Regions from separate parts of the Rahnella sp. PD12R genome, predicted to be linked through region 1. Evidence: predicted binding sites of a transcription regulator. Region 1 holds the regulator's gene; each other region holds the start of a gene.
The links. Region 1 encodes sigma-54, which starts transcription at its own class of promoters, with help from an activator protein. Its sites were predicted from a motif close to GTTGGCACANNTTTCGCTNT; they were not measured.
Positions count from the first base shown of each region.

Region 2: KWG64_RS20140 (branched-chain amino acid ABC transporter substrate-binding protein) is a predicted target of sigma-54. The motif match lies at 4,115-4,134, and genes of this name have one in related genera.
Region 3: glnA (glutamate--ammonia ligase) is a predicted target of sigma-54. The motif match lies at 2,736-2,755, and genes of this name have one in related genera.

Region 1 is NZ_JAHTMS010000004.1:384,289-395,127, reverse strand. It holds gene KWG64_RS11085 (DgaE family pyridoxal phosphate-dependent ammonia lyase) at 1-879, shown strand, start outside; gene KWG64_RS11080 (KDGP aldolase family protein) at 876-1,616, shown strand; gene KWG64_RS11075 (lactonase family protein) at 1,735-2,934, shown strand; gene KWG64_RS11070 (transcription antiterminator) at 3,023-4,942, shown strand; gene npr (PTS phosphocarrier protein NPr) at 5,076-5,348, opposite strand; gene rapZ (RNase adapter RapZ) at 5,345-6,199, opposite strand; gene ptsN (PTS IIA-like nitrogen regulatory protein PtsN) at 6,267-6,737, opposite strand; gene hpf (ribosome hibernation promoting factor) at 6,847-7,134, opposite strand; gene rpoN (RNA polymerase factor sigma-54) at 7,158-8,591, opposite strand; gene lptB (LPS export ABC transporter ATP-binding protein) at 8,691-9,416, opposite strand; gene lptA (lipopolysaccharide ABC transporter substrate-binding protein LptA) at 9,423-9,980, opposite strand; gene lptC (LPS export ABC transporter periplasmic protein LptC) at 9,958-10,527, opposite strand; gene kdsC (3-deoxy-manno-octulosonate-8-phosphatase KdsC) at 10,524-10,839, opposite strand, start outside.
Region 2 is NZ_JAHTMS010000011.1:91,425-102,263, forward strand. It holds gene KWG64_RS20120 (HlyD family secretion protein) at 1-265, shown strand, start outside; gene KWG64_RS20125 (peptidase domain-containing ABC transporter) at 252-2,351, shown strand; gene hemB (porphobilinogen synthase) at 2,566-3,540, shown strand; gene KWG64_RS20135 (YgdI/YgdR family lipoprotein) at 3,618-3,833, opposite strand; gene KWG64_RS20140 (branched-chain amino acid ABC transporter substrate-binding protein) at 4,267-5,391, shown strand; gene KWG64_RS20145 (branched-chain amino acid ABC transporter permease LivH) at 5,452-6,366, shown strand; gene livM (high-affinity branched-chain amino acid ABC transporter permease LivM) at 6,376-7,665, shown strand; gene KWG64_RS20155 (ABC transporter ATP-binding protein) at 7,662-8,552, shown strand; gene KWG64_RS20160 (ABC transporter ATP-binding protein) at 8,549-9,265, shown strand; gene opgB (phosphatidylglycerol--membrane-oligosaccharide glycerophosphotransferase) at 9,687-10,839, shown strand, end outside.
Region 3 is NZ_JAHTMS010000014.1:6,753-17,591, reverse strand. It holds gene yihX (glucose-1-phosphatase) at 1-475, opposite strand, end outside; gene typA (ribosome-dependent GTPase TypA) at 641-2,464, opposite strand; gene glnA (glutamate--ammonia ligase) at 2,936-4,345, shown strand; gene glnL (nitrogen regulation protein NR(II)) at 4,599-5,648, shown strand; gene glnG (nitrogen regulation protein NR(I)) at 5,656-7,068, shown strand; gene hemN (oxygen-independent coproporphyrinogen III oxidase) at 7,129-8,502, opposite strand; gene yihI (Der GTPase-activating protein YihI) at 8,691-9,242, opposite strand; gene yihA (ribosome biogenesis GTP-binding protein YihA/YsxC) at 9,822-10,466, shown strand.

The sequences.
Region 1 (10,839 bases):
GCGGCGGTGATTGTGAAAGATGACGCCTGGCTGCTGGAAAACCTGCACGCGGCGCCGCTGGAAATCCCTCACGACATCGTGCTGCCAAAAGGCCACAACGTGAATTTCGGTGCCCCGGTAGGCACGATGGTGACGATGGGCGGCGGTAAAGTAGTGGAAGCCGGTTATGCCAACGAATGCTCTGCGGCGCAACTTGCAGCCTGCATTACGCCACGCACGGCGGCCATTCTGTACATCAAATCCCACCACTCTGTGCAGAAAAGCATTCTGTCCGTGGAAGAGGCGGCGCAGGTTGCCCGCGAACATAATCTGCCGCTGATTGTGGATGCGGCGGCGGAAGAAGACCTGACCTGTTATTACGAAATGGGCGCTGATCTGGTGATTTACAGCGGCGCGAAAGCCATCGAGGGCCCGACCAGCGGCCTGGTGCTGGGCAAAAAACAGGTTGTCGAATGGGTGAAACTGCAATCCGGCGGCATCGGCCGTGCGATGAAAGTCGGTAAAGAAGGCATTCTTGGCCTGACGCAGGCGATTGAAAGTTACATCACGCTGCCGAAAACCACCGGGCAGGAAATGGTCGACAAAATGACGCCATTTATCGCCAGCCTGAATGAAATCAATGGCGTGACCGGCCGCGTAGTCTGGGACAGCGCGGGGCGCGATATCGCCCGTACCGAAATTACCTTCGATGAAGCGGTTCTGGGCTGGAAAACCAAAGCCATCGTGGATGCCATGAAAAACGGCGATATCGCCATTTACTTCCGTGGCTACCGCGCCAACGAAGGCAAGATTGAAGTCGACGTGCGCAGCGTTACGCCGCAGCAGCTCGCCATTGTCTCCGACCGTTTCAAACAACTTTTCAGTGGAGAGAAAGCATGAAGCTGACCCCAAATTTCTTCCGTGACCGCGTCTGCCTGAACGTGCTGGCAGGGTCAAAAGACAACGCCCGGGATATCTACGAAGCCGCAGAAGGGCATGTGCTGGTCGGTGTGCTTTCCAAAAACTACGCGGATGTCGCAAGCGCCGTCGCCGACATGAAGGAATATGCCGCGCTTATCGAAAACGCGCTGTCCGTAGGCCTGGGCGCGGGCGATCCGCGTCAGTCGCTGATGGTCAGCCAGATTTCACAACACGTTCAGCCGCAGCATGTGAATCAGGTTTTCACCGGCGTCGGCACCAGCCGTGCGCTGCTTGGTCAAAACGACAGCGTGGTCAACGGCCTGATTTCGCCGACCGGCAAAGTCGGTTTCGTCAAAATTAACACCGGGCCGCTGAGCTCCGCGGCCAGTGACGCGATTGTGCCGGTGGAAACAGCGATTGCGCTGCTCAAAGACATGGGCGGCAGCTCGGTGAAATATTTCCCGATGGGCGGCCTGAAAACCCGTGAGGAATTTGCTGCCGTGGCGCGTGCCTGTGCTGAACAGGATTTCTGGCTTGAACCGACCGGCGGTATCGATCTGGAAAACTTCGAGCCGATTATGGAAATCGCATTGGCCGCTGGCGTGACCAAAATCATCCCGCATATCTACAGCTCTATTATCGACAGCGCGACCGGCAATACCCGTCCGGACGATGTGAAAACCCTGCTGGCCAGCGTCAAAAAGCTGATTGGCTGAATAATCTGACCTTTCCTGTGCGGTAAGCCGTCTGCGCGGTTAAACACTCAGCGCCCTTCATCCACTGAACGGGCGCTGAGCCTCTCGTTTGTCTGACAACCCAGGTTTGAGGAAATGTATGAGAAACTGGTTTCTGATTTCAGGTTTAACCTCCGCGATGCTGGCCGTTTCGGCCATGCCGCTCTACGCAGCAGAAAAAACAATGACTTCCACAACGCCACATTTCGCGTATGTCGGCACTTACAACCCCAACGGGGAAGGTGTCTACCGCTTTAAGTTCGATCCTAAAACCGGCGCGCTGAGCGATAAAACGCTCGCCAGCCAGCTGCCAAATCAGGCACAGATGGTGCTCAGCCATGACGGTAAAACGCTGTTTATTGGCAGTGAAATTGATAATTACAACGGCGGCAAACACGGCGCGGTAGCGGCTTACCGGATTTCGCCAGAAGACGGCAGCCTGACGCTGATCAATCAGGTGGATTCGCAGGGCGCGGGGCCGGTGCATTTGTCCCTGACGCCGAAAGGCGACCATCTGCTGGTGGCTAATTACATCAGCGGTTTGGTCGCGGTTTTCCCCGTGGATGCCAGCGGCAAGCTGAGCGATGCCAGCAACAGCCAGCAGGATTCCGGCCCGGCAGGTGCGGGTAAACCTGCGGCCGCGGCGGAAGGCAGTTTTGCCATCAGCGATCATAACGGCCCGCATGCGCACATGATCGCCACCGATCCTTCCGGCAAATTCGTGTTCTCCACCGATCTGGGGCTGGACCGGATTTATCAGTGGAAGCTCAACGGCGAAACGGGCGTGCTCGAAGCCAACGATCCGCCGTTCATTAAGGCCTCTTCGGAAGGCGCCGGACCGCGTCATTTCGTGTTTCATCCGAGCGGCAAAGTCGTTTTCCTGATTAACGAAGAAGCGTCGACGCTGACCAGCTATCGTTTTGACGCCGTAAAAGGCACGCTCAGCGAGCTGCACAGCTTGTCCACGCTGCCGGCCGGTTTCAAAGGCACGAACTTCGCCGCGGGCATTGTGCTGAGCAAAGACGGCAAACATCTGTACGTTGCCAATCGTCTGCACAACAGCATTGCGCAAATCAACGTGACCGATGAAGGCGCGATGACCTGGGGCGGGGAAACCTGGACCCGTGGCGATTATCCGCGCACGCTCACTTTGTCACCGGACGGCAAATATATTTACGCAATGAATCAACGAAGCGATAACATCACTACATTCAAGGTATCAGCGGAAAGCGGCAAGCTGACGTTTGTTGATGGCTATGTGGCCGTCGGCAGTCCGTCGCAGATGGTGATCGCGCCCTGAAAGGCCCGTGTAAAAGAACTAAACCCCGTTTCTATCTTTTCCTTATAAAGGCCGGAACGGGGCTACGTTGCAACGATATGGAAGAATAATGGTGAGATTTCCCAATCAACGGCTGGCGCAATTGTTCGATGCGCTCCAGACCGAAACCCTGCCTCAGGATGAGCTGGCAAAACGTCTGGCGGTATCGACAAGAACGGTGCGCGCTGACATCACGGCACTGAATGAAATCATTGCCGGTTACGGCGCGACGTTTGTCCACAGCCGGGGCAGCGGATACCAGCTGCGCATCGATGATGCGGCGCTGTTTTCGTCGTTACAGCAATCAACGCAACGCAAACCGAACCCGACGCCGCGCACCGCCGCCGGACGGGTGAATACGTTGCTGATCCGCTTTTTGACCTCAGCTTTTTCATTAAAGCTGGAAGATCTGGCCGATGAATGGTTTGTCAGCCGGGGAACCCTGCAAAATGATATGGCTGAGGTGAGGGAGCATCTGGCGCGCTATCACCTGAATATCGAAACCAAACCGCGATACGGTATGAAACTGTTCGGCGCCGAGCTGGCGATCCGCGCCTGTCTGACCGATTTGTTGTTTCAGCTGGATGCCGAGGAACAGACCAATCCGCTGCTGAAGGCCGAAAGCCTCGAGCCGGAAGCGTTAGTTCCGCTGACGCGTTTTATGCATCAGTTGCTGACGCAGTCTTCCATTCAGCTGACGGATGAAGGCGAGCAGTATCTGATCCTCTATTGCGCCGTGGCGATCAAACGCATTACCGGCGGTTATCCGCTGACGGATTTTGATGCCGAAGACGGTGATCCGGCGGTGAAGCAGGTTTCTGTGCGGCTGGCGGCGGAGCTGAAAAATCTGGTCGGTAAGGAAATCCCCGCTTCGGAAGAGGCGTATCTGCGGGTGAATATCGCCGCCCGCCGCGTCCAGCAGATTTTACCGACGGACATTAACGCCGACGACGATGAGTCGCTGGTCGATTACATTCTTTCGTACATCAACTCGCACTATAACTATGATTTGCAGGGCGATAAGCAGCTGCGAGCGGATCTGCTGACGCACATCAAAACCATGATTACGCGGGTGAAATACCAGATTAATATCCCCAATCCGCTGCTGAGCAATATCAAACAGCATTATCCGATGGCGTATGACGTCACGCTGGCGGCGGTCTCAAGCTGGGGGAAATACACGCCGTACACGCTGAGCGAGAATGAAATCGGCTTTCTGGTGCTGCATATTGGCGTCGGGCTGGAACGGCATTACAACATCGGCTACCAGCGTCATCCGCAGGTCATGCTGGTCTGCGATACCGGTAATTCGACCATCCGCATGATTCAGGCGCAGATTAGCCGCAAATATCCGCAACTGGTGATGAAGCAGATTGTGTCGCTGCGCGATTACGAGAAGCTGGAACACATCGACGAAGATTTTATTATCTCCAACGCCCGCATTACTGAGAAGAATAAACCGGTAGTGGTGCTGTCGCCGTTCCCGACGGAATACCAGATGGAGCAGCTCGGCAAGCTGGTGCTGGTCGACCGCACCCGGCCTTATATGCTGGAAAAATTCTTCGACGAAAAACACTTCATGATCGTCAATGAGCCGATGACGCAGGCGGAGCTTTTCCGACATGTCTGCTCGCAGCTTGAAGCAGAAGGATATGTCGATCAGGCGTTTTACCCGTCCGTGTGTGAGCGCGAGGAGATTGTCTCGACCATGCTGGGCGAAGGTATTGCGTTGCCGCACTCGCTGGGTTTGCTGGCGAAGAAAACCGTGGTGATCACGCTGCTATCACCGCAGGGCATTGCCTGGGGCGAAGGAGAAACGGCGCACGTGATTTTCCTGCTGGCGATCAGCAAGGCAGATTACGAAGAGGCGATGGCGATTTACGATTTGTTCGTGACGTTTGTGCGGGAGCGTTCGATGAGCCGGCTGCTGAGCAGTGAGAATTTTGAAAGCTTCAAGGCCATTGCGATCGACTGTCTTTCACGAATTTAGCCTGCGTCCTTGGCGCCGCAGCGGCGTTAGCGGCGTTCGCTCACCCGAATCACTGACTGATGTCAGCTCATCGGGACTCTCTCGCTTGCTGCCTTGCTGCAACGCCAATGACTTTGGCTAAGAGTGGGGAGTCTTAATCCTCGTCGAAACCGGAATTAATCAGGTTGACGACGGCGGTCAGCGCCTGTTCTTCGTCGGGGCCGGTGGCTTCGATTTCAATCTGCTGGCCTTTCGGGGAATCCAGCATCAGCAATGCAATCACGCTGCTGGCTTCCGCCTCAATGCCTGTGCCGTTGCGCAGCATCACTTCTGACTCGAAGCTCTGTACCAGTTCAAATAACTTCATCGCCGGACGGGCGTGCATCCCTAACCGGTTTTTGATTTCTACCGTTTGTTTAACCGTCATGATTTGCGTTTTTCCAGCGTGCGATGGCGGGACTGGACGTTCTTCCCACGGGAACGGAAATAGTCAGCCAGCTGTTCTGCGATATACACCGAACGGTGCTTACCGCCGGTACAGCCAATGGCGACGGTCAGATAACTGCGGTTGTTGGTTTCCAGCGCGGGCAGCCATTGTTCAAGGTAGCTGCGCGTCTGGTAGATAAAGTTATGGACTTCGGTATGACGGTCGAGGAACGCAGCGACCGGTTTGTCGAGACCGGTCATCGGACGCAGTTTCGGGTCCCAGTGCGGGTTTGGCAGGAAACGCACGTCGAAAACGTAATCCGCATCAATTGGAATACCGTGTTTGAAACCAAAGGATTCAAAGACCATGGTCAGTTCACGTTCGCGTTTGCCCAGCAGGCGCGTACGCAGCATTTCAGCCAGTTCGTGAACGGACATCTCGGAGGTGTCGATGATCAGATCCGCGGAAGAGCGCAAAGGCTCCAGCAAATCGGCTTCTTCATCGATTGCACTTTCAAGGGACAGGTTTTTGCTGGAAAGCGGGTGCAGACGACGGGTGTCGCTGTAACGGCGGATCAGGGTATTACGGTCAGCGTCGAGGAACAGCAGCTGTGGTGAAAAGCTTTCCGGCAGCTGTGACATCGCATGCTCATAAACTTCCGGTGTTTCTGGCATGTTGCGAACGTCAATGCTGACGGCCGCTGACGTATTGCGTTCAACAAGGGTCTGGGCGAGCTGCGGCAATAACACTACCGGCAGGTTATCCACACAGTAAAAACCCATGTCTTCCAATGCCCTTAGGGCAACCGACTTCCCGGAACCGGAACGGCCGCTGACAATCATCAGCACCATGGTGTCACTCCCCTGGCATTCAGTGTTCAGAATTCATTTTCCCGGCGCGCAACCGGGAATCAGTAATTTATTCGTTTTCAGTCATTATCTGGAACAGTTCTTCGTCACTTTGCGCTCCGCGCAGACGACGACACACCCCTTTATCCGCCAGTTTTTTGGCGACTAAAGACAAGGTATGTAAATGGGTTTTACATTGATCTGCCGGAACCAGCAAGGCAAAAAGCAAATCCACAGGCTGATTATCGATAGCGTCAAAAGCGATCGGTTGTTCAAGCTGAATGAACACCCCGACGGCACGTAAAGTGTCTTCTTCCAGCTTTCCGTGCGGAATGGCGATCCCGGCACCGATCCCGGTGCTGCCCATGCGTTCACGGGTCAAAATGGCGTCAAAAATCACCTGCGGCGATAAATTTAGCTGTTTGGCCGCCAGCTCACTGATGATTTCCAGTGCGCGTTTTTTGCTGGCGCAATGAACGCCGCTTTTGGTGCATTCGGCATTAAGCACCGACGTTAATTGCATTGCAGTATCGTTAATCATGTCATCTTCACTTTGGCGCTGTTTCACCCTTGAAGCTATATCGGCTCGTTTCCCGAAGGTCACAAGCCGATGCCCGAAGGTTTGTAGCACAGGGTTGGCTACATGAATGTCAGTGCTGTTTCAGTTTGTCTTTGTGCTTGTTCAGCTGGCGGGCCAGTTTATCAACCAGGCCGTCAATTGCCGCGTACATATCCTGATGCTCCGAGGTGGCATGCAACTCGCCTCCGTTCACATGCAAAGTGGCTTCCGCTACTTTTTGCACCTTTTCAACGCTCAACACCACATACACCTGATTTATCCGGTCGAAATACTGCTCAAGCTTGGCCAGCTTCGACGTGATGAATTCTCTCAGGGGATCCGTGATCTCAATGTGATGTCCGGTAATGTTGAGCTGCATAATGTCTTCCTTCTCTGTTGAGGTCAAACTAACTGTTTACGCTGGTTTGAGGGCGGGATGGACAAAGACTCTCGGTATTTGGCGACAGTCCGGCGCGCCACCATAATTCCCTGATCGGAAAGCAGGGTGGCTAACTTACTGTCACTGAGCGGTTTTACAGGATTCTCCGCTGCGATTAATTTCTTCACCAGCGCCCGGATCGCGGTTGACGATGCCTCGCCGCCGCTGTCTGTACTGACATGGCTGGAGAAAAAATACTTCAGTTCGAAAATGCCACGCGGGCTGTGCAGAAACTTCTGCGTCGTCACACGTGAAATCGTCGATTCATGCATTTCCACGGCGCTGGCGATATCTGCCAACACCATGGGTTTCATAAATTCTTCACCTAACTCAAAGAACGCCTGCTGCTGCTCAACGATGCAGCGCGTCACTTTCAGCAGCGTATCGTTGCGGCTTTCCAGGCTTTTGATCAGCCATTTGGCTTCCTGCAAATTGCTGCGGATGAACTGTCCGTCGCTGTCGCTGCGCGCGGAATTGCCCATCGCGGCGTATTGCTGGTTGATCTTCAAACGCGGAATGCTGTCGGAGTTCAGTTCTACCGTCCAGACACCGGACACTTTTCGCACCAGCACATCGGGGATCACATATTCGGATTCACCGGTGTTAATCGACTGGCCCGGACGCGGATCAAGAGACTGAATCAGAAGCATCGCTCCTTTCAGTGTATCTTCTTTTAGCCGGGTTGAACGCATAAGTGCGCGGAAATCATGGTTCGCCAGCAAATCCAGATGTTCGCTGATAATCAGGCGTGCTTCGGTGATGAAAGGCGTGTCTGTGGCGTACTGCGAAAGCTGGATCAGCAGGCAGTCACGCAGGTCACGCGCCGCCACACCGACCGGATCAAAACGCTGTACGCGTTTCAAAACGGCCTCGACTTCGTCCATGCTGACGTTGTCGTCACCGATGCTTTCGAGGATGTCGTCAAGGGAAACGGTCAGATAGCCGGTATCGTCTACCGCGTCGACAATGGACGTGGCAATCGCGGCATCGGTGTCGGAAAACGGCGTCAGCTCCACCTGCCACATCAGGTAATCCTGAAGCGTCTGCGTGGTTTCACCCTGATAAATTGGCAGCTCGTCGTCGCTGTAATCGTTGCCGGTGCCGGAAGGCGTGCCCGCGGTATAAATCTCGTCCCAGGTGGCATCCAGCGGCAGCTCTTCGGGCATGTCTTTCTGTTCGAGCGCTTCGCGTGTATCTAACGCTTCGTTGTCGGTGGCTTCTACCGAATCGATTTCATCATGAAGGTCGGTTTGTTCCAGCAGAGGGTTGCTCTCCAGCGCGAGTTGGATCTCCTGTTGGAGCTCAAGCGTGGACAGTTGCAACAGGCGGATTGCCTGTTGTAACTGAGGAGTCATTGCCAGTTGTTGGCTGAGTCTGAGTTGCAAACCTTGCTTCATATCTTGGTTTTATTTCCGTTGATTACAAACTGAGTAACTTCTGTCAGAGACCTCCCGTCAGACTTTACGTCGAAACGGGCACGGTTCCGGCGGCACAGATCACAGACGGAATTCTTCACCAAGATAAACGCGTTTAACCTGTTCATCAGCAAGAATGTCGGCTGGCGTGCCGTGGGCGATCAATTTCCCCTGACTGACGATATAGGCACGCTCACAAACGTCGAGAGTTTCGCGAACGTTGTGGTCAGTGATCAGCACGCCGAGGCCGCTGTCACGCAAATGCTCAATGATTTTTTTGATGTCGATGACGGAAATCGGGTCAACCCCGGCGAAAGGTTCATCCAGCAGGATAAACTTAGGATTCGCTGCCAGCGCGCGGGCAATCTCAACACGGCGACGTTCACCACCGGACAATGACTGACCGAGGTTATCGCGCAAATGGGAAATATGGAACTCTTCCATTAACTCATTGGCGCGGTCGTTACGCTGCTCTTTGGTCAGGTCGTCACGAATTTGCAACACGGCCATCAGGTTATCAAACACGCTGAGACGACGGAAGATGGAGGCTTCCTGCGGAAGATACCCAATGCCGCGACGGGCGCGGGTATGCAATGGCAAAAGGCTGATGTCTTCATCGTCAACGATAATACGGCCCGCATCACGTTGCACAATCCCGACGACCATGTAGAAGGTGGTGGTTTTACCCGCACCGTTTGGCCCCAGCAAGCCGACGATTTCTCCCGAATTGACATTCAGGCTGACATCTTCAACGACCTTGCGGCCTTTGTATGCCTTGGCCAGATTCTCTGCGATTAATTTTGCCATAAAATATCAGTTACTCTTTTTGGTCGGCTGGCCGCCCGCGGCAGGCGTTTTTTGTTGCAGCTGCGAAGGAACCAGAACGGTCGTCACACGGTTGCCTTTATCACTGAAGGCTTCCATTTGCTGTTTCTGCACCAGATAGGTAATACGGTCGCCTTTCACGTTGCTGTCGAGCTGTTCGAGGTACGCGTTACCGGTCAGGGTCACGAGATCGTTTTCCACTTCATAGCGGACTTTCTGCGCATGGCCTTTCACTGGCTTGCCGTTGTCCTGCATCTGGTAAAATGTCACCGGATTACCGTAACCTTCCACCACTTCTTTGCCGGAAACGCCCTGAGGACGGATAACGACCACTTTATCGGCTTTAACCTGAATGGTGCCCTGATTGACCACAACGTTACCGGTGAAGGTGGCCGTGTTGGTGTTCACATCCAGCGCCTGATTGGCGGAATCAATGGTGATCGGTTTCGTCGTGTCATCTTTTAAGGCGAAGGCCGGAATGCTCACGGCTAACAACGAGCTGACGATCAGGAGATCACGGATTTTATTTTTTGCTTTGAATTTCATAAGAGGTCGTTACCTTTTCGATCAGCTGTGCTGTCTTATCACGCAGATTACCGCGCATTTTCATGCCGTTAGATGTAAAACCTGTGCCATAAAGCGTTACTTCATCGTCTGAGGCAACGTCCTGTGTCGTCAGGTTAACCCGGGCATTATCCGTTTTGATTCTTTGAAGCTGTGACGTCTCAGGCGTCAGGCTATCGCCCTGCACATGCCCGTAAAGATAGAGCATCTTATCCTGAGTCAACTTGGCTTTATCAGAACGCAGCACCCAGGTTGGTGTTTTATTCTTGTCATACATTGTCGCGACCGGGTTGGTAAACCACGTCACCTGATCGGCGGCGTAGTATTTTACCTGGTCTGAAACCAGTTTATACGTCAGGCTGCCCGTCGGGTCATAGACCATCGTGACCGTGTGGGCGCTCTGATAAGTGGGATCCTGATCGTTAACCGCCTGCGGAGCGTCATCGCTGCTGTCAGACAATGACCAGCCCACCAGAATCAGAACGATGGCCGTCAGAACAAGGATAATCCAAAGTTTTGTTTTACTCATATCGACAGCCCTTTGGCGTCCTCCAGCTTGCCCTGCGCCAGCAGAATCAGGTCACACAATTCGCGTACGGCACCACGTCCGCCGGCGATACGGGTAACGTAATCGGCCTTCGGCAACAGGATCGGATGTGCATCCTGAACCGCTACGGAAAGACCGACTTCGGCCATAACCGGCCAGTCAATCAGGTCATCCCCGATATACGCTACTTCTTCAGCCCGCAGGGACAGTGTATCTAACAGTTCGCGGAAGGCCAAAAGCTTATCCGATTGCCCCTGATACAAGTGGCGGATACCGAGGGTTTTAGCGCGATCT
Region 2 (10,839 bases), on a different contig from region 1:
TGCACCCGTTTCCGGACAGGAACTGAATACCTACGCCAGCGCGCCGCGCACGGCCAACGGTACGGTCAGCGGGCCCTATTACAAAGTGATTGTTTCACTGGATAAAAAAGCCATGAACTGGCACGGCGAAACGCTGAACTTATCCAGCGGCATGAAAGCCGAATCAACCTTATTCCTGGAGAAAAGGCCGCTGTATCAGTGGATGTTGTCTCCGTATTACAGCATGAAGAAAAGCGTGGTGGGGCCAATCAATGAATCTCGATAACGTACGCGAGCTGGCTGACCGCCTGCATTTCAGCTGGCGCCACCGGGTGCCGCAAATTATTCAGACCGAAGCCGCCGAATGCGGGCTGGCCTGTCTGGCGATGGTGTGCGGCTATCACGGCAAACACGTTGATTTGCAAAGCCTGCGTCAGCGCTATGGCATTTCGTCGCGTGGCGCAACGCTGCGCACACTGATGGATATTGCCACCGCCAATGAACTGAAATCCCGCGCGCTGAAGCTGGACATCGACGAACTGAATGCCCTGAAAACGCCGTGCATTTTGCACTGGGATCTCAACCATTTCGTGGTGCTGGTTGGCGTGAAACAGGGCAAGGTGATTATTCATGACCCGGCATTCGGGCGGCGTTCGCTGGGTATGCGCGAAGTGTCGGAGCACTTCACCGGCGTCGCGCTGGAGCTGTGGCCGGACAACGGTTTCACCAGCGAAAAACCGCGCGTCCGGCTGGACTTGCGCAAAATGATGGGCAACGTCAGCGGCCTGATGCCGGCGCTGACCAAGATTTTCTGCCTGTCACTGATGATTGAATCGGTCAACCTGCTGCTGCCGGTCGGGATGCAGCTGGTGATGGACCACGTGATCCCGGCGAAAGATCCGGATCTGCTGACGCTGATTTGCCTCGGTTTGCTGTTCTTCATTATTTTCCGCACCGGCGTCAGTATGTTGCGCGCCTGGACGTCGCTGGTCATGAGCACGCTGATTGACGTGCAGTGGAAAGCGCGGCTGTTTGACCATCTGCTGAAACTGCCGCTTGATTACTTCGAAAAGCGCAAACTTGGCGATATTCAGTCGCGCTTTGCCTCTCTCGATACCTTACGTACCACGCTGACCACCAACGTCGTGAACAGCATTATCGACGGCATTATGTCGGTCGGGCTGATCGTGATGATGGTGCTCTACGGTGGCTGGCTGATTTGGGTGATCCTCGGGTTTACCGCCGTTTACGTGGTGTTCCGCCTTACGACGTACAACGCCTATCGTCAGGTTTCGGAAGAACAAATCGTGAAAGGCGCGCGTGCCGGTTCGCATTTTATGGAAACCCTGTACGGCATCAGCACGCTGAAAGCGCTCGGTTTATCGAAAGCGCGTGCCAACTTCTGGCTCAACCTGAACGTGGATAACGCCAATGCGACGGTGCGTAAAACTAAGTTTGAAATGATGTTCACCGGGGGGAACACGCTGATCGCCACGCTCGACCAGGTCGCGCTGCTGTGGCTGGGCGCAACGCAGGTAATCGACGGGCACATGACGCTCGGGATGTTCGTTGCGTTCAATACCTATCGCGGGCAATTTTCCGAACGCGCGGCGAACCTGCTGAACATGGTGTTACAGCTGCGGATGCTTTCACTGCATCGCGACCGTATCGCGGATATTGCGCTGACGGATACCGAGAAATCCCTGCCGGAGCGCGAGTTGCTGCGGGCGGGCGAAGCGGCGTCGCTGGACGTGCGGGATCTGGTATTTCAGTACGACAGCCTTTCAGCACCGCTGATTAACGGCCTGAACCTGTCGGTGGCGGCGGGGGAAAGTGTGGCGATCACCGGGCCGTCGGGGCAGGGGAAAACCACGCTGATGAAAATTATGACCGGTTTACTCTCACCAACCGAAGGCCGCATCCTGATCAACGGTATGGATATCACCACCGCCGGGCTGAACAATTACCGCAGCTGCATCGCCTGTGTGTTACAGGATGATACGCTTTTCGCCGGTTCTATCGCCGAGAACATCGCCAGCTTTGATGAGGCAAAAGACGAAGAGCGGATCATGGATTGCGCGCGGCGCTGCAACATTCATGACGACATCGAACGGATGCCGATGGGCTATGAAACGCTTATCAGCGAACTGGGCGGCAGCTTGTCCGGCGGCCAGAAACAGCGGCTGCTGATTGCCCGCGCGTTGTATCGCCGTCCGGCCATTTTGTTCCTCGATGAAGCGACCAGCCATCTGGATCTCGACAATGAAGCGCGTATCAATCAGGCGATAAGCGAGCTGGATATCACGCGGATATTTATCGCGCACCGGCCATCGACGATTGCCTCAGCCGATCGTGAGATAAAACTCGGTTAATCCTCACTCCGGCGATCCCCTGAACGGGGATCGCCTTTCCAAAAATGCGGCCTCTGTTACATCTCCTCACGGAAAGTTCATCATTTGTTTAAAAGTTATTATAAAATGCGGGCTTCATCGTCTGACGGCGCTGCATTGCCTCCTGCCGTCTGAACTGTCTGCGCTCCTGTTTCTAAAAAATATCAGCGCAACAGATTAATTTTTAGGAGTTTTCATGTCGAATCAGTTCCCGAGCTCACGCCTTCGCCGCCTGAGACAGTCCGAATCCCTGCGCACTCTTTTTCAGGAAACTGAATTTAGCGTCAACGATCTGGTACTGCCGATTTTCGTAGAAGAAGAGACCTCTGAATACGTACCCATCGAAGCTATGCCCGGCGTTTTACGCATTCCCGAATCGCGTCTGGCGTTTGAAATTGAACGCTACGCCCGCGCCGGTATCCGCTCGGTGATGACTTTTGGTATTTCGCATCACATGGATGCGACCGGCAGTGACACCTGGAATGAAAACGGTCTCGTCGCCCGTATGGCGCGTATCTGTAAAGACACCGTGCCTGAAATGATTGTGATGTCCGACACCTGTTTCTGCGAATACACCTCGCACGGCCACTGTGGCGTATTGCACGACCACGGCGTGGATAACGATGCAACGCTTATCAATCTGGGCAAACAGGCCGTTGTTGCCGCCGCCGCCGGTGCCGATTTTATCGCGCCTTCCGCCGCACAGGACGGTCAGGTTCAGGCCATCCGCAGCGCGCTGGACGAAGCCGGATTCATTGATACATCAATCATGGCGTACTCCACCAAATTCGCATCCTCAATGTACGGGCCATTCCGCGAAGCGGGCGGCAGCGTGCTGAAAGGCAACCGCAAGCAATATCAGATGAACCCGATGAACCGCCGCGAAGCGGTGCGCGAGTCACTGCTGGATGAGCAGGAAGGCGCCGATGCGCTGATGGTGAAACCGGCGGGCGCGTATCTGGACATTATCCGCGATATCCGCGAAGCCTCCCGTCTGCCGCTGGCGGCGTATCAGGTCAGCGGTGAATACGCGATGATCAAATTCGCCGCGCAGGCCGGTGCCATCGACGAACGCGCCGTCGTGCGCGAAAGCCTCGGCGCAATCAAACGTGCCGGTGCAGATATCATTTTGACCTACTTTGCGATGGATATTGCCGAGCAGGGGATTTGATTTTCAGCTGACGCTGAGAATGACAAACCGGGCGAAAGCCCGGTTTTTTTATGCCTGAATCACTGCCAGTCAAAATCCTATTTCTTCACAATTCCGGCAATATCATTGGTATTCATCAGATGATAATCGCCGTTCATGTCGGTGTAGCTGGTCATGCCGGTATCGCGGTCGCGGTCGGGTTCGCCGTGGGCGAAAAGCTGGTCGCCGGCTTTGGTGTGTATCACATAATCGCCAGCGCAACCGGTTAATGTCATCGCCAGAACTATCGCCGTCAGGCAGGATAATCTCTTCATTGTTCAGTGGTTTCCTGTTGCAATCATCTGCCCGCATTACAAAACAACCCGCCGCAAGAAGCAAAGGATAAAAATGTCACCAGGCGTAATTGTGTGAACTGAGTGACTGATTTATCACGGCTCATTTTGGTGCACGCGGTTTCGCTATCCTCTTTTTCGTCGCTTTTCAGCACCAGCGCAGTGCGGTGTGATCCCGTCGTCGTTTCTGTCAGTTGCCCGTAACGCGGGCTGAGCGCTATCTATACTCACAGAGCCCGACACATTCTCAGAGCATTGGAAACACTGGCAGATATTTTGCTTATGTTTCTTACTTTTGATTCAACCTCGGGAAACCTTTCGTCTTTTGGCTTCAGCCGTGAATTTCAAAATTAAGCTTCAGAATTTTCTTTTTAGTTCAGGTTTCTACTCAAACACAGTGCTAAGGATCATGACGATGTCGATGAAATTTATGAAAAGTCCGCTCTCTTTGTTGCTGGCCGGTTGTCTGGTGACCGCTTTCTCCGCACATGCGGATATTGTGATTGGCGTTGCGGGGCCGTTTACCGGGCCGAATGCGACTTACGGTGATCAGTACTGGCACGGGGCCACGCAGGCTGCCGAAGACATTAATGCCGCAGGCGGGATTAATGGCGAGAAAATCAAACTGGTGCAGGGCGATGACGCCTGCGAACCGAAACAGGCGGTGGCGGTGGCTAACCGTTTGGTCGATCAGGATAAAGTGCAGGCCGTGGTCGGGCATTTCTGTTCTTCCTCCACCATGCCTGCCTCCGAGGTGTATAACGACGCCGGAATTATCGCCATCACGCCGGGCTCCACCAACCCGCAAATCACCGAACGCGGCATGAGTGATATGTTCCGCATGTGTGGCCGCGACGACCAGCAAGGATTAGTGGCGAGCGATTACATCATCGACAAACTGAAAGCCAAAAAAGTGGTCATCATCCACGATAAAGACACCTACGGTCAGGGGCTGGCGGACGCCACCAAAGCGGCGCTCAACAAACGCGGTGTAAAAGAGGTGATGTATGAAGGCCTGTCGCGCGGCGAAAAAGACTTTAACGCGCTGGTGACCAAAATCAGTGCGCAAAAACCGGATGTGGTGTTCTTCGGCGGCTGCCATCCGGAAGCCGGTCCGTTAGTCCGTCAGATGCGTGAGCAGGGCGTTCAGGCGACCTTCTTCTCCGGCGACTGTATCGTCAATGAGGAAATGGTGACCGCTGCCGGTGGCCCGCAATACACCAACGGTATTCTCATGACCTTCGGCAAAGACCCGCGTCTGATCCCGGACGGCAAAGCCGTTATCGATAAATTCCGCGCCAGTAAATTTGAGCCGGAAGGTTACACGCTCTACTCCTACGCATCCGTTCAGGCCATTGCTGCCGCATTCAAAGCCACCGGCGGTACGGATTCCGCCAAAGCCAGCGCCTGGCTGAAAGTCAACAGCGTCGATACCGTCATGGGCAAGAAAGCCTGGGACAGCAAAGGCGATCTGAAGGTTTCCGATTACGTAGTCTATAAGTGGGATGACAAAGGCAAATACCAGGAAGTGAAGGAATAAAACCATATCAGACAAAGACCGCGTTCGTTGAACGCGGTCGCAAAAAGAGACTGCGTATTTATGGATTCATTCTTTCTGCAACAATTGTTTAATGGCATCACGCTCGGCGCTGTCTACGGTTTGATCGCCATCGGCTACACCATGGTTTACGGCATTATCGGCATGATTAACTTCGCTCACGGCGAGGTTTACATGATTTCTGCGTACCTGTGCGCCATCGCGCTGGCGCTGCTTTCCTTCTTCGGGCTGCACTCCTTTCCGCTGCTGATCCTCGGCACGCTGGTGTTCACCATTGTCGTGACCGGCGTTTATGGCTGGGCGATTGAACGCATTGCCTACAAACCGTTGCGAAATTCCACCCGCCTTGCGCCGCTGATTTCCGCCATCGGTATGTCGCTTATCCTGCAAAACTACGCACAAATCAGCCAGGGACCACGCCAGCAAGGGATCCCGACCATGCTGGACGGCGCGGTGCGTTTCCACATTGGCGAAAGTTTTGTGCAGATGACGTACACCAAGCTGTTCATACTGGTGGCCTCGCTGCTCGGAATGCTGGTGCTGTCGTGGATTATCAGCAATACGAAGCTCGGGCGTATGTGTCGCGCCGTCCAGCAGGACCGCAAAATGGCGTCGATTCTCGGCATCAATACAGACCGCATTATTTCGCTGGTTTTTATGATTGGCGCGGCGATGGCCGGGCTGGCGGGAGTGCTGGTCACCATGAATTACGGCACGTTTGATTTTTACGCCGGTTTTATCATCGGTATTAAAGCGTTCACGGCGGCGGTATTGGGCGGTATCGGTTCGTTGCCGGGCGCGATGCTGGGCGGCCTGATTCTGGGGATCGCCGAAGCGCAGTTCTCGGGCATGGTGAACTCGGATTACAAAGATGTCTTTTCGTTTGGATTGCTGGTGGTGATCCTCATTTTCCGCCCTCAGGGCCTGCTGGGTCGTCCGGTCGTGACGAAAGTGTGAGGGGAAAAAATGACGTCACAAACTGATATGAGGAGCGATTTTTCGCTCAAACGTTGTCTGCTTGATGCCATTTTTGCCGGGCTGGTGGCGCTGATTATTTTCGGCCCGGTCGTCGGCGTTGTGCTTGATGGCTACAGTTTTACATTCCACAGCCAGCGGCTGGTATGGATTATCGCCGCGGTGATGCTCGGACGTTTCCTGCTTAGCGCATTTTTAGAAACGGCAGCTGGGCGGAAAATGCGTGCGCGTTTTGAGGCTGACAGCGCCGGAGTTTATGTGCGTCCGCCGGATTACAAAAGTAACCTGCGCTGGGTGATCCCGCTCATTCTGGTGCTGGCGATTTTCTTCCCGTTCGTGGCCACGAAATACATTCTGACCGTCGCGATTTTAGGGCTGATTTACGTCCTTCTGGGGCTCGGGCTGAATATCGTGGTCGGGCTGGCGGGCTTGTTAGATCTCGGGTACGTGGCTTTTTACGCGATTGGCGCGTACGGGCTGGCGCTGGGCTATCAGTATCTTGGCCTCGGATTCTGGTCAATGTTGCCACTGGCGGCGGTGATGGCCGCACTGGCGGGCGCATTGCTGGGTTTCCCTGTGTTGCGGATGCACGGCGATTATCTGGCGATTGTGACGCTCGGTTTCGGGGAAATTATTCGTCTGGTGCTGACCAACTGGTTGTCGTTTACCGGCGGACCGAACGGCGTTTCCGCGCCGCCACCCACATTCTTCGGGCTGGAATTCGGCAGGCGGGCGAAAGAGGGCGGCGTGCCGTTTCATGAATTTTTCCATCTGACCTATAACCCGAATATGAAGTTTATTTTCATCTACGCGGTGCTGGTTCTGGTGGTGTTGCTGGTGCTGTTTATCAAACATCGCCTGACGCGGATGCCGATCGGGCGGGCGTGGGAAGCGCTGCGTGAAGATGAAATCGCCTGCCGGGCCATGGGGCTGAACCATGTGCTGGTAAAACTTTCGGCGTTTACGCTCGGCGCATCAACGGCCGGTATTGCCGGGGTGTTTTTTGCCACCTATCAGGGATTCGTTAACCCGACGTCTTTCACCTTTTTTGAATCCGCGCTGATCCTCGCCATTGTGGTGCTCGGCGGGATGGGCTCGACCATCGGCGTGGTGCTGGCGGCGTTTGTTCTTACGGTCGCGCCGGAGCTGTTGCGCAGTTTTGCGGAATATCGCGTGTTGCTGTTTGGCGTGCTGATGGTGGTGATGATGATCTGGCGTCCGCGCGGGTTAATCCGCATCAGCCGCAGCGGCTTTACCGTGCGTAAAGGAGTCGCGCCATGAGTGAGGCTCTGCGTCGCGACAACATTCTCAGCGTACAGCATCTGATGATGCATTTTGGCGGGATCAGGGCGCTCAATGACGTCAATCTGGAGGTGAAACGTGGCTCAATCACGGCATTAATCGGCCCGAACGGTGCGGGGAAAACCACGGTGTTTAACTGCCTGACCGGGTTTTACAAGGCGACCGGCGGCAATATTTTACTCAATACGCAACGGCGTACGACCAATGTGATTCAGGTGCTCGGGCAAAAATTTCAGGCCAGTGACTGGGTGAAACCGGCGCAGCTCGGGCAGCGGATTTTCTACAAAATGTTCGGCGGAACGCATCTGGTGAACCGCGCGGGGCTGGCGCGCACGTTCCAGAATATCCGACTGTTCCGGGAAATGTCCGTCGTCGAAAACCTGCTGGTGGCACAGCATATGCAGACTAACCGCAATCTGATTGCCGGCGTGCTGAATACGCCGGGCTACCGCCGTGCGGAGAATCAGGCGCTGGATCGCGCATTTTACTGGCTGGAAGTGGTGGAACTGGTGGACTGTGCCAACCGGCTGGCGGGGGAAATGTCGTACGGGCAACAGCGGCGTCTGGAAATCGCCCGGGCGATGTGTACTGCGCCGGAAATGATTTGCCTGGATGAGCCCGCGGCGGGTCTGAATCCGGTTGAAACGCGCACGCTGAGCAAAATTATCCGTTTTTTGCGAGACCATCACGACATCACCGTGCTGCTGATTGAACACGATATGGGCATGGTGATGGAAATTTCCGACCACATCATCGTGCTCGACCACGGCGACGTGATTGCCGAAGGCGTTCCGCAGGCCATTCAGAACGATGAAAAAGTGATCGCCGCTTACCTGGGTGCCAGTGAAGATGAGGTCAGCCTATGAGCAACGCGATGCTGGAGTTTCGTGATGTCGATGTTTTTTATGGCGCGATTCAGGCGCTGCAAAAAGTGTCGTTGCAGGTTAACGAAGGGGAAACGGTGGCGCTGATCGGGGCGAACGGCGCAGGGAAATCGACGCTGCTGATGTCAATTTTCGGGCAGCCTCGCGTGCAGAGCGGGCAGATTCTGTTTCGCGGGGAAGATATCAGCCGTAAATCCACGCACTTTGTGGCGTCGGCCGGGATTGCGCAGTCGCCGGAAGGGCGGCGCGTTTTCCCCGATATGACCGTTGAGGAGAATCTGCTGATGGGCACCATTCCTGTGGGAAATAAATATGCGGCGGAAGATTTGCAAACTATGTTCGATTTATTTCCCCGCCTGAAAGAGCGGCGGAAACAGCGCGCGATGACCATGTCTGGCGGTGAGCAGCAAATGCTGGCGATAGCGCGTGCGCTGATGAGCCGTCCGAAACTGTTATTGCTCGATGAACCCAGCCTCGGGCTGGCACCGATTATCGTTAAACAGATTTTCCAGACGCTGCGTGAGCTGGCGCGCAACGGCATGACGATCTTCCTGGTTGAGCAAAATGCGCATCACGCGCTGAAGCTTTCCGACCGGGGCTATGTGATGGTCAACGGGCAGATACGTCTGAGCGGAAGCGGGGAAGAATTGTTGCATAATCAGGAGGTGCGTAAAGCCTATCTGGGAGGAATCTGATTTATCGCTTTCAAAGCCCGTAATACCGCGTATTGCGGGCTTCCCGCTAAACTATTTTCTCAATTTCCATCACCCCTCCACATTTCACTCACAGTATTCCGTTATCATGCAATTCTTACAAATTGGTGACTGGAAAGTTAAATTTCTGAGTTATCATGCAGAGTTACCCATCAAAAATTTGTTAAAGATGAGTTTTTTAGGACGAATCAATGACCTGACGCAGTGTTAAAGCGTTGACCCTCAGGGGACAACGGGCTATATAACGCTGTCCGTTTTTGGCATGAATTTTCCTGTCTCAAGGATCAAGGATGAAGTGAATGGCGAACGGGTCATTCATTCGATGAGTTGAACCGTCGGCGCTGCTCGTAAAAAAGCAGAAATGGGTCGTAGCGTTTATTGTTTAATCAGACAGGGTGCTGAAATGGCTTCTGAGATAATTTCTTTTGTTTTATTTCTTTCCTCTATCTTTCTCTACGTCACCCGCGCGTCGGCTGGGCGTGTCTGGTTTTCGCTGGTTCTGTTTTTCCTCGGGCTTTACGTCATTCTCAACGTCGTCTTGATCGGCAGTAATTATTTTACGGGCGAAGGCATCACTGACGCCGTGCTTTACACCGTCACCAGCAGCCTGAAAGGCGCCGGGCTGAACAAATATATTCTGCCATTCATCGGCTTACTTGCCGGTCTGATTGCCGTATTTGCCCTGCTGGCGTGGGGCCTGAAACAGCGTCGCGCTAAAAACAGCAGCGCGGTCTACAGCGTGCTGGCCGTGGTGCTGGCGGTATTTTCGGTCGGATCCACGCAGGCCTTCCAGAATATTTCCCGTCTGGTCAAAACGCAGATCAGCGGCAATGGTGCGGACTTCGACACGTATTACAAAGTGCCGGAAAAAGTGGTGAAAGGCGCGAAAAAGCCGAATCTGGTTTACATCTATGGCGAAAGTCTGGAACGTACATATTTTGATGACAAAGTGTTCCCCGGGCTGACGACTGAATTAAGCCGCCATAAAGCACAAAGTATTGATTTTACGAATACCAAACAGGTTCCCGGCACCGGATATACTATCGCCGGCATGGTGGCTTCCCAGTGTGGTATCCCGCTGTTTGCCCCGTTTGATGGCAATGCGTCCAGCGCATTAGCCACGTTCTATCCGGAAAACGTCTGTCTCGGCGACGTGCTGAAAGGTGCAGGCTACACCAACTATTTCTATCAGGGTGCGGAACTGGCGTTTGCCGGTAAAGGCACATTCCTGAAATCTCACGGTTTTGATCATCTGTATGGCTACAACGAACTGCGCCCGACCGTGGCTGACCCGGCATACAAAAATGACTGGGGCTGGTATGACGACACGCTGCTCGACGAGGTTTACAAGAAATTCATCACGCTGAGCAAAGAGGGCAAGCCTTTCTCGCTCTTCACGCTGACGGTCGATACGCATCACCCGGACGGCTTTATTTCCCGGGGTTGCACCCGCAAAGACTATAAAGTGAACGGGAAATCCAACCAGTCGCTGAGCGCGGTATCGTGCAGTCAGGAGCTGATTTCGGCGTTTATCGACAAGATTAAAGCGTCAGGTT
Region 3 (10,839 bases), on a different contig from region 1:
TTGCGCTGAAACCTTCTTTTTCAAGCACATGCTGAAAAATTTCCGGCTCGGGTTTACGCATACCCAAATTTTGCGAGAGGTACATAGCGTCGGTATTGGCTTCGATTTCAGGATAGTGATGCGGCCAGAAATCCAAATGCAGGCGGTTGGTATTCGACAATACGACAACGCGATGGCCTTCTTCGCGCAGCTTTTTGAATACCGTGATCACCTCAGGCCTCAACCCGACGAAGATAGCTTGCCAGCCCGCGCTGAACTGCTCGAAACTGAGCGCTATGCCCATTTCATGGCATAAGTCGGCGGCAAACTGTTCATCGCTGATTTCGCCACGCTCGTGCTTCTGGAATACCTCGCCCATCGAGAATCGCTCCGTCAGCGTGGCCAGCGGCGTACCGCTAAGATGGCTCCACACGCCAAGAACACGTTTGAAATCAATATCAATAATGACGTTTCCCATATCAAAAATGTACAGCATTGCACGCTCCTGATTTCAAAGATGACTTTTAACTTTAGCGGTAAAACGTACAGGTGAACAGTGACAGATGCGCGGGGTTTAGTGCAGGTTTGGAAAAAAAACACAAAAAAAAACAGGGTACCCAAAGGCACCCTGCTTCTGTGTAACGGCTTGCGTAAAAGAAGATTAACCTTCTTTTGGACCACGCATTGCACGTTTACGGTCATTCTCGGTCAGGTGACGTTTACGGATACGTACAGACTGAGGAGTCACTTCGACCAGTTCGTCATCATCGATGAATTCCAGAGCTTGCTCCAGAGACATTTTGATAGCAGGAACCAGAGTCGTTGCTTCGTCAGTACCGGACGCACGCATGTTGGTCAGTTTCTTACCGGTCAGGCAGTTCACGGTCAGGTCGTTAGAACGTGAGTGAATACCGATGATCTGGCCTTCATACACTTCTGCGCCGTGGCCCAGGAACAATTTACCGCGGTCTTGCAGGCTGAACAGTGCGAACGCAACTGCTTTACCCTGACCGTTGGAAATCAGAACGCCGTTCTGACGCTGACCGATTTCGCCCTGACGGACGTCATCGTAGTGGCTGAATGTGGAGTACAGCAGACCGGTACCTGAAGTCATGGTCATGAATTCAGTACGGAAGCCGATCAGGCCACGTGCTGGGATCAGGTAATCAAGACGGATACGACCTTTGCCGTCTGGGATCATGTCTTTGACATCGCCTTTACGCTCACCCATGGCCTGCATTACAGAACCCTGGTGTTGCTCTTCGATATCCAGTGTCACGTTCTCGAATGGCTCTTGCATGCGGCCATCGATTTTACGGTTGATTACTTTAGGACGGGAAACCGCCAGCTCGAAACCTTCACGACGCATGTTTTCGATCAGAACCGACAGGTGAAGTTCACCACGGCCTGAAACACGGAATGCATCAGCATCTTCAGTTTCTTCAACACGCAATGCTACGTTGTGCACCAGTTCTTTGTTCAGACGGTCAAGGATCTGACGTGAAGTCACATACTTACCTTCTTTGCCACAGAACGGAGAGGTGTTAACGCAGAAGTACATGGTAACGGTTGGTTCATCAACGCTCAGCGCTGGCAGAGCTTCAACATTTGCCGGGTCACAGATAGTGTCGGAAATGTTCAGCTCACCCAAACCGGTGATCGCGATGATGTCGCCAGCTTCAGCAACGGTCGCTTCGATACGCTCAAGACCCATATGGGTCAGAACTTTACCGACTTTACCGTTACGGGTTTTACCTTCGCTGTCGATCACAGTGATCTGCTGGTTAGGTTTAACAGTACCGCGTTTGATACGACCGATGCCGATGACGCCAACATAGTTGTTGTAGTCCAGCTGAGAGATTTGCATCTGGAAAGGTGCTTCCATCTCAACTTGTGGCGGAGATACGTGGTCAACAATCGCCTGGTACAGCGGGGTCATGTCTTCGGCCATATCGTTATGGTCATTACCCGCGATACCCATCAGTGCAGATGCATAGATGATTGGGAAATCGAGTTGTTCGTCAGTTGCGTCCAGGTTTACGAACAGGTCGAAGACCTGATCAACAACCCAGTCAGGACGCGCGCCAGGGCGGTCAACTTTGTTGATTACCACGATCGGCTTCAGACCATTAGCGAATGCTTTTTTGGTCACGAAACGGGTTTGCGGCATTGGGCCATCCATTGCATCCACAACCAGCAGCACCGAGTCGACCATTGACATCACACGCTCTACCTCACCGCCGAAGTCGGCGTGTCCTGGGGTATCCACGATGTTGATGCGGTAGTCTTTCCAATTAATGGCGGTGTTTTTTGCGAGGATGGTAATCCCACGCTCTTTCTCCAAATCGTTGGAGTCCATTACGCGTTCGGTAGCTTCTACACGTTCTCCGAAAGTACCGGATTGTTGCAGCAGCTTGTCGACCAGGGTGGTTTTACCATGGTCAACGTGGGCAATAATGGCGATGTTACGCAAATTTTCGATCACAGCTTTGCCTCAGGCATTAGAAATAGCGCGCTATTGTACACGTATTAAGCGAGGTTCTAAACAAGATCACAAGGATCTTGTTGAAACAACTTGTGGATGGCTACTTTGTGATCCCTTTCACGGTGCAAAAGAACCCCTGAACCATTATGACGCACCTTTTTGGTGCCTTGCATCTCACGATTAGCACCATTGTAGTGCATAAATTCCGTTATGGTGCATACTTATTGAGTGCAAAAGCCCTGTAAAATGGCGTTGTTTGCATTTTCTCAAAGTTGGCACACTTTTCGCTAATAGTTTTTAGAGTAAAAATTTTTTAGGGTAAAAAGTTTTTACTGGGTGAAAGAGTCTGACCAGACAAATAATAGTGCTGTTTAGGCCACACGCCAGTTCAAGTAAAGCTGTTATTTCCAACTAAAGACCAAAAATGGTTATTCGTTCCACGACGATAATGAGAAATTCGGGAGAACTAGTATGTCCGCTGAACACGTTTTGACGATGCTGAATGAGCATGAAGTGAAATTCGTAGATTTGCGTTTCACTGACACCAAGGGTAAAGAACAGCACGTCACCATTCCAGCGCACCAGGTTAGCGCTGACTTCTTCGAAGAAGGCAAAATGTTTGATGGTTCATCAATCGGTGGCTGGAAAGGCATTAACGAATCTGACATGGTTCTGATGCCAGACGCGAGCACTGCTGTTCTTGACCCATTCTACGAAGAAACCACGCTGATCATTCGCTGCGATATCCTTGAGCCAACAACGCTGCAAGGTTATGACCGCGACCCACGCTCTACCGCAAAACGTGCAGAAGACTTCCTGCGCTCTTCTGGTATCGCGGATACCGTCCTGTTCGGGCCAGAACCAGAATTCTTCCTGTTTGATGATGTGCGCTTCGGCAGCAGCATCTCCGGTTCCCACGTTGCTATCGATGATATCGAAGGCGCATGGAACTCAAGCACCAAATACGAAGGCGGCAACAAAGGCCACCGTCCTGCAGTTAAAGGCGGTTACTTCCCGGTTCCTCCGGTCGACTCCTCCCAGGATCTGCGTTCTACCATGTGTCTGACCATGGAAGAAATGGGTCTGGTTGTTGAAGCTCACCACCACGAAGTCGCCACTGCTGGCCAGAACGAAGTGGCAACCCGCTTCAACACGCTGACCAAAAAAGCTGACGAAATCCAAATCTACAAATACGTGGTTCACAACGTGGCTCACGCATTTGGCAAAACTGCGACCTTTATGCCAAAACCAATGTTTGGCGATAACGGTTCCGGTATGCACTGCCACATGTCTCTGTCTAAGAACGGTAACAACCTGTTCTCTGGCGACAAATACGGCGGCCTGTCAGAAATGGCACTGTTCTACATCGGCGGTATCATCAAGCACGCTAAAGCCATCAATGCCTACGCTAACCCGACAACAAACTCCTACAAGCGTTTGGTCCCGGGCTACGAAGCACCTGTGATGCTGGCATATTCTGCACGTAACCGTTCTGCCTCTATCCGTATTCCACACGTATCCAGCCCTAAAGCCATGCGTATCGAAGCTCGCTTCCCTGATCCAGCGGCTAACCCATACCTGGCGTTTGCTGCACTGATGATGGCCGGCCTGGACGGTATCATCAACAAGATCCACCCTGGCGATGCGATGGATAAAAACCTGTATGACCTGCCACCGGAAGAAGAAGCAGAAATTCCAAAAGTTGCAGGTTCACTGGAAGAAGCTCTGAACGCACTGAACGAAGACCGCGAGTTCCTGACCCGTGGCGGCGTGTTCACTGACGACGCTATCGATGCTTACATCAGTCTGCGTAAAGAAGAAATGGACCGTGTGCGTATGACTCCGCACCCTGTTGAGTTCGAACTGTACTACAGCGTTTAATTTCTGATTAAACCCTGAGCTCAGCGCCCGCTGTTGGGCTGGCGCTGAGCGTAATACCCGACTGATGGCCTGGTTGTAACAAAGCCTTCAGCGTCAAAATTAAGTAAGACGATTTTATTTGTTGCCGTGGAAACTTTCAGCCCATCTCCGGATGGGCTTTTTTCTCCACACTCTTTCCTGCTTAACCCCTCTGGCCCGTGATTTCGCCGGGTAGCGAGATAAAATGCACCAATCAGGTGCGGGAGACTGCGGTATGGCAACTGGCAAGCTGCCCGATGCTGGGCAGATCCTGAATTCCTTAATCAACAGCGTTCTGTTATTGGACGACGAATTGGCTGTGCATTACGCCAACCCGGCCGCTCAGCAGTTACTGGCGCAAAGTTCCCGCAAACTCTTTGGTACCCCTTTGCCGGAACTGGTGGGATATTTTTCGCTCAATATCGACTTAATGCGTGAAAGTCTGACAGCCGGACAGGGCTTTACAGACAGCGAAGTGACCCTGGTTGTCGATGGGCGCGCACATGTTCTTTCACTGACCGCGCAGATGCTGCCGGAAGGTTTCATTCTGGTCGAACTGGCGCCGATGGATAACCAGCGACGTCTGAGTCAGGAACAATTGCAGCATGCTCAACAGGTTGCCGCGCGTGATTTGATCCGCGGCCTGGCCCATGAAATCAAAAACCCGCTTGGCGGGCTGCGTGGTGCCGCCCAGTTATTATCCAGAGCACTGCCCGATCCGGCTCTGCTGGAATACACCAAAGTCATTATCGAGCAGGCCGACCGTCTGCGTAATCTGGTTGATCGCCTGCTGGGGCCACAACGCCCAAGCCAGCACATCACACAAAGTATTCATCAGGTTGCGGAACGTGTTTGCCAGCTGGTGTCGATGGAAAAACCGGATAACGTTCAGCTGGTCAGAGACTATGACCCGAGCCTGCCAGAACTGGCGCACGATCCGGATCAGATAGAACAGATTTTGCTGAACATCACCCGCAACGCATTGCAGGCGCTCGGGGACGAAGGCGGCACAATTACTTTGCGCACACGCACGGCTTTCCAGATTACGTTACACGGCGTGCGTTATCGTCTGGTGGCCCGTATCGATATTGAAGATGACGGCCCCGGGGTACCGGCGCATTTGCAGGACACCCTTTTTTACCCCATGGTCAGTGGCCGCGAAGGGGGCACCGGTTTGGGCCTCTCTATCGCGCGCAGTTTGATTGATCAGCATTCGGGTAAAGTTGAATTTAACAGTTGGCCAGGACACACCGAATTCTCGGTTTTCCTGCCTATTCGCCAGTGAGGTTCTTATGCAACGAGGGATAGTCTGGATCGTCGATGACGATAGCTCCATCCGCTGGGTACTTGAACGCGCGCTCACTGGAGCCGGTTTAACCTGCACCACGTTTGACAGCGGCAATGAAGTGCTTGATGCCATTGCGACTCAAACCCCTGACGTTTTGTTATCAGATATCCGTATGCCCGGCATGGACGGTTTAGCGCTGTTAAAACAGATTAAACAGCGCCATCCGATGCTTCCGGTCATCATAATGACAGCGCATTCCGATCTGGATGCCGCGGTCAGCGCCTATCAGCAAGGTGCGTTTGATTATCTGCCAAAACCGTTCGACATCGACGAAGCCGTTGCGCTTGTCGAGCGTGCGATCAGTCATTATCAGGAACAACAACAACCGGCGCGCAGCCAACCTGCCAGTGGCCCGACGGCTGATATTATTGGTGAAGCGCCAGCCATGCAGGACGTCTTCCGCATTATTGGCCGGTTATCACGCTCTTCAATCAGTGTGCTGATAAACGGGGAATCCGGAACCGGTAAAGAGCTGGTCGCCCATGCTTTGCATCGCCACAGCCCGCGCGCCAAAGCGCCCTTTATCGCGCTGAATATGGCTGCGATCCCGAAAGACCTGATTGAGTCCGAGTTATTTGGCCACGAGAAAGGCGCATTTACCGGGGCGAATACCATACGTCAGGGACGTTTTGAGCAGGCCGATAACGGCACGCTGTTCCTCGATGAAATCGGTGATATGCCGCTTGATGTTCAAACCCGCCTGCTGCGCGTGCTGGCTGACGGGCAGTTCTATCGGGTTGGCGGCTACGCGCCGGTAAAAGTGGATGTCAGGATTATCGCGGCTACCCACCAGAATCTGGAGTTACGGGTTCAGGAAGGCAAATTTCGTGAGGACTTATTCCACCGTCTGAACGTGATCCGCGTCCATCTGCCTCCGCTGCGTGAACGTCGTGAAGATATTCCGCGTCTGGCCCGTTATTTCCTGCAAGTTGCGGCGAAAGAGCTGGGTGTGGAAGCCAAAAATCTTCATCCTGAAACTGAAACGGCGCTGACACGTCTGCCGTGGCAAGGGAACGTGCGCCAGCTGGAAAACACCTGCCGCTGGTTAACCGTTATGGCCGCCGGTCAGGAAGTGTTGATTCAGGATTTACCGAGTGAATTGTTTGAAACGACAGCGCCTGAGACGGGTGGGCAAAGCCTGCCGGACAGCTGGGCAACGCTGCTGGCACAATGGGCCGATCGCGCCCTGCGTTCCGGTCATCAAAATCTGTTGTCAGAAGCACAGCCGGAGATGGAGCGTACGCTGCTGACTACGGCGCTGCGCCATACTCAGGGGCACAAACAGGAAGCTGCACGATTACTGGGTTGGGGACGAAATACCCTGACCCGTAAACTGAAAGAACTCGGCATGGAATAACGTCATTGCCAGAAAGCAAAACAGCCGCAAATGCGGCTGTTTTTGTTTGTGCAGCGAACGTCAGATAACGCGGGAAAATTGCTGCTGGCGAACCTGGCGGCGCAGGTAAATATCAAAACACATGCAGATATTGCGGATCAGCAGACGGCCGCGCGGGGTGACCTGAATGAGGTTTTCACTGACTTCCACCAGACCGTCTTTGACCAGCGGCTCAAGCAAGGCCAGATCATCGGCAAAGTAATCCGTAAACTGAATCCCGTGACGTTTCTCGATATCGGCAAAATCCAGTTCAAAATGACAGATCAGTGCTTTGATTACGTCACGGCGCAGGCAATCGTCATCGGTCATTTCCAGACCCCGCCACAGCGCATTTCCTTCAGCTTCTACGCGGTCATAGTAGGTTTTCAGGTCTTTTTCATTCTGCGCATAGGTGTCGCCCAGCATGCTGATCGCCGAAACGCCCATGCCTAACAAATCGTTGTCGCCCTGCGTGGTGTAGCCCTGGAAGTTGCGATGCAATTTCCCTTCGCGCTGCGCCACGGCCAGTTCATCATCCGGGCGGGCAAAGTGGTCCATGCCTATGAAGCGGTATCCGGAATCTGTCAGCGAAGCGATGGTTTCCTGCAAGATCTTCAGTTTTTCTTCGGCGCCGGGTAAATCGGCATCTTTGATTTTGCGCTGAGCGGCGAACAATTTCGGCATATGCGCGTAGTTGAAAACGCTCAGACGATCGGGGTTCAGCTGCGCCACGCGTTTCAGTGTATACGCAAAACTTTCTGCGGTTTGTTTTGGCAGGCCGTAGATAAGATCGATATTGGTGGAGTTGAAACCCAGCGCACGTGCCCGTTCAATCAGCGCAAAAATGAAGTCTTCGTCCTGCTCGCGGTTCACCAGACGCTGCACTTCTTTATTGAAATCCTGCACGCCCATACTCAGACGATTAAAACCTTCGTTGCGCAGATGATCGAGAACATCCAGCTCTATTTCGCGCGGATCCACTTCCAGCGACATCTCGGCGTCAGGCAGGATATCGAAGTGTGCCCGCAGAAGGCTCATCAGACGGCTTATCTGCGCTTTATTAAGGTAAGTCGGAGTACCACCGCCCCAGTGCAGCTGGCTGACCTGACGGCCTTTAAAGAGCGGTGCGCGGTGGCTGATCTCTTTCTCTAGGACGTTAAGGTATTCTTCGGCTTTATGCTGCTGGCGGGTCACCAGTTTATTGCAGCCGCAGAAATAGCAGAGCTTATGGCAGAAAGGAATGTGCACATACAGCGAAAGGAAACGCTCTGGATAACGCACAGCCGCTTTTTTGAAGGCCGCATCATCGTAGCTTTCGCTGAATTCGAGTGCTGTTGGATAGGATGTGTATCGCGGACCTGAATAGTTGTACTTCTGGATCAGCGCTAAATCCCAGACGGTTGTCTGTTCTGACATGGGGTGACTTACTCCTTCCGGCGTCGGATGCTGCCGGTTCGCCTTACAGGCAGGTTTTGGGCCTGCCGTGCAAAGGTCGCTCTGCGCAAACGTGCTTTGGTTTTCGATAACCGCCGTAGTTTACCGAATAACCAAAGCATATAACATGCAAAGAGTAAGGCTATTGCCGGGACGACCCAGCGCATGGCTTAGAAACCGTCTTTTGGATTTCCGCGCTTCAGCAACTGCATCATGTCTTCGTTCTTCTCTTCTTCTTCGTCATCTTCATCGTCGCCGAGTTCAATGCCGAGGATTTCCATCAGAACATCAATACGATCCAGCGTCTGATCAACGTAAGCCTGATCTTCCGCGCTCAGTGCTTTGCCGTCATCGATAAGGTCCAGGAGTGAATCCAGACGCTCATCATTTTCCAGCAACGTCAGTTCTTCTTCCGGCGTCATTTTTGGTTTTGCATCTTGCTTCGGCTGCGCGGCTTTTTTAGCTTTCGCCGCATTGTTCGTTACTGTCTCAACGATTAATGGCACCGCTTTCTTGCTGCCGATGCGCGGATCGGCTTTCTTAGCGCCGGAACCGTTTTGATTCTGAGCCGCATCCGGATTGGCGCGTGAGCCTGCTTTATGGCCACGGCGCTTGTTATCACGCTTGCGTTCGCGCGCTTCGATATCAAGCTCTACACGACTTTTCTTCTTCGTTTTAGCTGTCGCGGTTTTGGCGCGTGGTGCTTTCGCTGGCTGTTTCATGGCATCTGCTCTTAGGTGTGTACATTTAGTATAGATTTGCGGCGGAATCTAGCAGAAAGCGAACAAAGAAAAAAGGCAGCAAGGTAACCTTGCTGCCTTTTTCTTTCCTTCGTCTGAAGGATATTCATCAAACACTTTCCCTGTATAGCGTCAACGTCCCGGTTTTTCCTTTGCCTTTCAGAGCCTCCGGCCCCGTTCGTCCTTAAATCGCAATGCATTTCCCGTGATCCGTGAATGCAGAATTCGTCCGTGTTTCCCTACTTACCTTCATCGCGTAAGAATTACTTTACCCGACTGGCGCAAAGGCTCAAGATACCCGCCAGCCGCCAGTGAGGTTTCGGAAACACTCAAATTTTATCTTGTTGATTACGATAAGAATTAATAAATACGGCGATAAAACAAGCGAAATAACCCGCATCATGAATAGCAAATGTCTTACATCATGAAGGCAATTTCCCCCGCCTTCATCTCTGTGGTCCCTTCGCCTCATCATTCGGATTTCAAAAACACGAACACATCTCGGCTCTGTTGCAGTTATAATCGCCAGCCAGATACTCATGCCTCACGGAGACGCACGTTTTGACCAGCCAAACTTACAACTATCATATGACCCATTTCGTCATGAGCGCCCCGGATATCCGGCACCTGCCAGCTGACGAAGGCATTGAAGTCGCATTTGCTGGTCGTTCAAACGCCGGCAAATCCAGTGCGCTGAATACGCTGACGCAGCAAAAAAGCCTCGCACGTACCAGTAAAACGCCGGGACGTACTCAGCTGATCAACCTGTTCGAAGTCAAACCGGGCATCCGTCTGGTCGACTTACCGGGTTACGGTTATGCAGAAGTACCGGAAGAAATGAAACGCAAATGGCAGCGCGCGCTGGGCGAATATCTGCAAATGCGTAATTCGCTGAAGGGTCTGGTTGTGCTGATGGATATCCGTCATCCGCTTAAAGATCTCGATCAGCAGATGATTCAGTGGGCAGTGGATGTTGGTACGCCGGTAATGTTGCTGCTGACCAAAGCCGATAAACTGGCTTCCGGTGCACGTCAGGCGCAGATCAAGATGGTCCGTGAAGCAGTAAAAGAATTCATGGGCGATATTCAGGTTGAAGCGTTCTCTTCACCGAAGAAAATGGGCGTGGATAAACTGAGCGATAAGCTGAACAACTGGTTCAACGAGATCCCACCGGAAGTGCTGGAAGAAGAATTGTCCGGCGAATAACGTTACCGGCCATTATGAATGGCATGTGTAAGTAAAGAACATCATCAGGGTGGCCAGCAGGTCGCCCTTTTTTATGGATTGCGTTTGAGGGAAACCATCGCAACGTCATGAAAAGCACAATAAAAAACGCCCCAGACATAAATGCCTGGGGCGGCTAAAATATTCAGCCAAATCCGATTACGTGAAGTAAAAGGTCTGAAAGATAGAACATCTTACCTCTGTACCCTACAAGAGAAACTTTACCCTATTTCCTGACGGGGAAAAAGAACTTTTTGTAGTTTACTTACACAAAAATCGCGGATTATGCGATCACCTTCAAGGTCTGAGCACACAATCCTGTAGCTTAATTACAAAAAAAGCTTAATTACTATCC